2 regions of the Paenibacillus sp. GCM10027626 genome follow, and region 2 is predicted to be linked to the other one. Evidence: predicted binding sites of a transcription regulator. Region 2 holds the regulator's gene; the other holds the start of a gene.
What was found. The regulator NrdR, encoded in region 2, represses ribonucleotide reductase genes. The targets are predictions, from matches to a motif close to AACACNATATATNGTGTT.
Positions count from the first base shown of each region.

Region 1: nrdI (class Ib ribonucleoside-diphosphate reductase assembly flavoprotein NrdI) is a predicted target of NrdR. The motif match lies at 1,212-1,229, and genes of this name have one in related genera.

Region 1 is NZ_JBHTHC010000009.1:88,747-91,208, forward strand. Features, by position in the region: gene ACFQ0N_RS18425 (Gfo/Idh/MocA family protein) at 1-1,000, shown strand, start outside; gene nrdI (class Ib ribonucleoside-diphosphate reductase assembly flavoprotein NrdI) at 1,363-1,722, shown strand; gene nrdE (class 1b ribonucleoside-diphosphate reductase subunit alpha) at 1,709-2,462, shown strand, end outside.
Region 2 is NZ_JBHTHC010000004.1:128,644-131,105, forward strand. Features, by position in the region: gene nrdR (transcriptional regulator NrdR) at 586-1,068, opposite strand; gene ACFQ0N_RS10410 (alpha/beta-type small acid-soluble spore protein) at 1,244-1,462, shown strand; gene ACFQ0N_RS10415 (lytic transglycosylase domain-containing protein) at 1,523-2,095, opposite strand; gene coaE (dephospho-CoA kinase) at 2,092-2,462, opposite strand, start outside.

The sequences.
Region 1 (2,462 bases), on a different contig from region 2:
GGCAGCGATGGCAGCCAAATACGGGATTCCTGCCGTATACGCTTCAGCAAGCGAAATGATGGAGCAGGCGGGTTTGGACGGTGTCTGCATTATCACTCCGAATGATACCCATTTTCCGCTTGTGATGGAGGCGCTGTCCCATAATCTTCATGTGCTGTGCGAAAAGCCGCTGGCGATGAACAGCGAGCAGTCGCGGGAGATGGTGGCGGAGGCAAAGCGCAAAGGCGTTATTCACGCGGTCAACTTTACAGTTCGCGAGCATCCGGGCATCCAATATTTACGGGAAGCGGTAGCAGCAGGGCGGATCGGGCGGCTGCTGGAAGGGCGCTTTGAATATACGGGTGACTATGCGCTCGGCGGCTCGGCTGGCTGGCGCGGCTCAGTACAGCAGGCGGGCGCAGGCGGCATTTTGCAGGATTTGGGATCGCATCTGATCGATATGGCTCATTACGTAACAGGAGAGCGCATAATGGCTGTGCAGGGCTCGCTGCGCTGTACAGAAGCAGGCGGGATCGTAAATTTCGCTGAACGGTCCGCTCAGGATCAGGCGGCGGATTCCGCTTTTTTCATCGCGGATTTTCAAAGCGGGGCCCACGCCAGCTTCCATACAAGCTGGGTTCGCGCACAAGGCGCGGGCGGGCAAACCTTCTCGGTCGAGCTGTTCGGGACGGAGGGCGGCGTGAAATTTGCGACGGAAGGTTATGGCTACAAATTATATGATTGCTGTACAGGGAAACGCTGGCAGCCCATATCGCTACCTGATGCGGATGGCTGGGATTTAACCGCCGAGCCGAGCGAGGACCGATTCCGGCCTTATCGGGAGACCGATAAAAATGAAGTGTGGAAGTGGGCGGAGGCCATTTGTAACAAAAAAGTCGAGAAAACGGCAAATTTAACGAATATCCCAACTTTTGATGATGGCGACCGCGCGCAGCGGGTGATTGATGCGGTGCTGGCGGCTGCTGCGGTTAATAAAAAGGTGAACATTTTTTACGATTAATTGCGGCTTCGCACGCCGCTTTATAAAGGCCGAAAAAGCGCGCAACCGCGCTTTTTTTGCTGCCCGCGAATGGCGGAAAGGGGCGATCCGGGGCCTCAGTGCAGGGCGAAAATTTCCTAAAATTGACTTGCAATTGGGCGATCTTTCATTTGCTGCGAATTACTCTATCAATCTCATTTTTTTAATAAATAGACGATTGGCCCCGTTGACAAACACAATATATTGATATAGATTTGATAAAGCGAACTACATATGGACGTCACGGTGCAGATTTCTCTACTAGGGATTGAAAGTTCCCTGCCGGGAAATCTGTCTGTTTGTGGCAGAGTTGTGACGGATAATAGGAAGGTGGAGGAACGGGGATGCTGATCGCCTATGATTCCAGAACGGGGAATGTGCGACGGTTTATTAACAAGCTTCAGCTGCCGGCCGTGCAGATTGATGCTTCGATGACAATTGATGAGCCTTTCGTGCTTGTAACTTATACGACTGGATTTGGCCAGGTGCCGGAGAAGATATTATCCTTTTTGAAAAATAACCATACAAGGATGCGCGGTGTGTCCGCGAGCGGCAATCGCAATTGGGGCGAACGCTACGCGAAAAGCGCCGATCATATTTCCGAGATGTACGGCGTGCCGATTATTGGCAAGTTTGAGCTAGCAGGCACTGGCCGTGATGTCGAACAATTTATGGAGGGAGTGAAGGCAGTTGCATCATATTGAATTGAATAATTTGGTTATGCAGCGCGGTGCCGACGGCTTCTTCCAGCTGGATAAAGACCGCGAAGCGGTTAGGGAGTTCATGGCGGAAGCAGAGAGCAAAAGCATGAAGTTCTCTTCCAAGACGGAACAAGTGCGCTATATGATTGAGAATGATTATTATGAGGACGTCTATGCAAAATACTCGGAGGAGCAGGTCGGTGAGATTTTCCTTATTGCCCACAGCTATCCATTCGAGTTCGCTTCCTATATGGCAATATCGAAGTTTTATACCGATTATGCGATGAAGAGCAATGATCGCGAGCAATATTTGGAGCACTATCCCGACCGGGTGGCGATCGTAGCGCTATATCTGGGACGGGGCGTGATGGAGGCGGCCGAGGCGCTGGTCCGCTCGATGATGGAGCAGCGGCTGCAGCCGGCAACGCCGACATTTCTCAATGCGGGCAAGAGCCGGCGCGGCGAGATGGTCTCCTGCTTCCTGCTGGAGATGGATGATGCGCTCAACTCGATCAACTATGTGCTCGGCACCTGTATGCAGCTTTCCAAAATCGGCGGCGGGGTAGCGGTCAACCTATCGAAGCTGCGCGGTCGCGGCGAGCCGATCAAAGGGGTCGAAGGTGCGGCGAAGGGCATCATGCCTGTGCTCAAGCTGATGGAGGATGCATTCTCCTATGCCGATCAGATGGGGCAGCGCAAAGGCTCCGGAGCGGCATATTATAATATTTTCGGCTGGGACGTTA
Region 2 (2,462 bases):
TTCAGCTTAGGAAACAAAAGGAAGTTTTAAGTGAAGTTTTGTTTGGTTCCCAATGAGCTCCTACTTGCAGAACTTACGGATTAAAGATCATCCACAGACGCAGACTCTTTAGAGGAAATAGCCATACTTATAAGGCATTTACGAGCATTCATGTTTGCCAACCTGACCAAACAATATTCGCCCCTTCTCCCCCTCCCCGCCGCGGCAAACAAAACAGCAAAAAAACGGTTTCGGACAATCATACAACTGCACAAGTACAACGCATGATGAGAAGAAACGGCTGATGCCGTTCCTTGGCGCGAGGCAAGTTTCTTCCCCTTAAATTTTATATAATTTATCCGGCGAACTTATAAATTCTATAAAATCAGGTTTCTACCTAATAAATTTTGTCCAAAACCGTCTCCTATATATACTTCACCAGCAAAAGCTGCGAAATTGGCTGAAGCTGGCTGTACTGCAGTCCGCTTCGGCTGTTCTTTTTTCCTTAATCCTGCTGTTTTGCTAATCCTGCTTTTTCGCTTAATCCTGCTGTTTCCCTTAATCCCGCTGTTTCGCTTAATCTGGCGCCTAATCCTGCCGTTTCGCCTAATCCTGCTGTTTCGGACTCGCCAACGAATCTTTGGACAGCAAGTGATTCAATTCCTTCATAAACATATCGATATCTTTGAACTGGCGATATACGGATGCAAAGCGCACATAGGCCACTTCGTCCACCGGATAAAGCACGGCCATGACGAATTCGCCGATTTCGCGGCTCTCGACTTCAGCGACCGCCGTCGTGCGCAGTTCCTTTTCCACTTCGGATACAATAACCTCAAGGCGCTCGACCGAGACGGGGCGTTTTTCACATGCCCGTATAAGTCCGCGCAATATCTTGTCTCGGCTGAATTCCTCACGGCTTCCATCCTTCTTGATGACGATCAGCGGCGTTTCTTCAATCATTTCAAAGGTTGTGAAGCGGCGGCTGCACTTTTCGCATTCGCGACGTCGGCGAATGGACTTGTTCTCGTTAGCAGGGCGTGAATCAAGCACTTTCGTTCCCGAATAATCGCAATATGGACATTTCATCCCGTTGGTAACCTCCATCTTGGTGCTTTATTTTGATAAATAGATGACGTGATTGTCAGTAATGACGCGGCTTCTCCTATCCGGCAAAAAGAGGAAAAAATTTCTACATCTTTTTTGTTATGAAACTCGCTTAAACGCACATAATACAGTTACCAACCGCAAGGAGGTGAAAGACATGAGCCAAAATCGCAGCAGCAACCAACTGGTTGTCCCTCAAGCCAATGCAGCACTTGATCAAATGAAATATGAAGTAGCTCAAGAGCTGGGTATCGCTATCCCTCAAGATGGATACTACGGTAACATGGCAACGCGTGACACTGGTCACCTTGGGGGTCAAATCACTCGCCGCCTGGTACAAATCGCTGAGCAATCTCTCGCCGGACAATTTAAATAATACGGCCATAACTGAAGCTTCGATCAGTTCCTAACCGGAACTGATCGGGGCTTCTTCCCATTATGTATCAAAATCCGGGTATAAGTCCATGTACTTATTATAGTAATAAATGACTTTTTGTATATAGTGTCTGGTTTCCCCGTACGGAATATTCGATACCGTATCCTGCTTGCCGTCCCATTGCCCCTCGGAGAGCCATCTTTTTACTGTCCCGGGCCCGGCATTGTAAGCGGCGATAACCGCTATTTTATTATTTTTGAACTGCTGATTTAATTTTTGCAAATACCAGCTTCCCAGTTCAATCCCAATATCTGCCCGGTTATGCAGCTTGTCCATTGTAACACCGGTAAACTTCCCCTGCTCGACGATCCATTCTGCCGTATCTGGCATCACTTGCATAATGCCTAATGCGCCTTTCTTTGAAACCTTCCCTGTCTGGTAATTTGATTCCGCTCTGATGATCGCAGCTATTAATTGCGGTTCGACCCCGTAATTCTTCGCGCTAATTCGGATGTCCTCCTTGTACTGCACCGGATACATCCATCGCCCCATCCAGTCTGACCGCCAAAACATAACGGCCAGCAAAGCGATAACGAGCACGAGAAAAACCCGCTTCTTTAATAAGCGTCTCATGAAAAACCTTTTCCCTGCCAAAATTGTTCGACTTGCTGTCTTGTTTGCTCAAGCGTACCGCTGTTATCAATCAAATAATCGGCTTTTCTTTTTTTCTCTTCCATATCCATTTGCAGATCGATACGCATTTCAGCTTCTTCCCTTGTTATCCCCTGTCTGGCCATCAGACGCTCAATTTGCACCGCCCGCGGCACATAGACGACCATGACGGCCTCATACTGTTCAGCTTGTCCGGTCTCATACAGCAGCGGAATATCCGCTACTATGAGCGATTTTGGCGACGCGGCCGCATACGCCTTTATTTGCTGCTGCATTCGCTTGCGGATTGCGGGATGCATAATAGCTTCCAATTCTTTCAGCTTGCCCT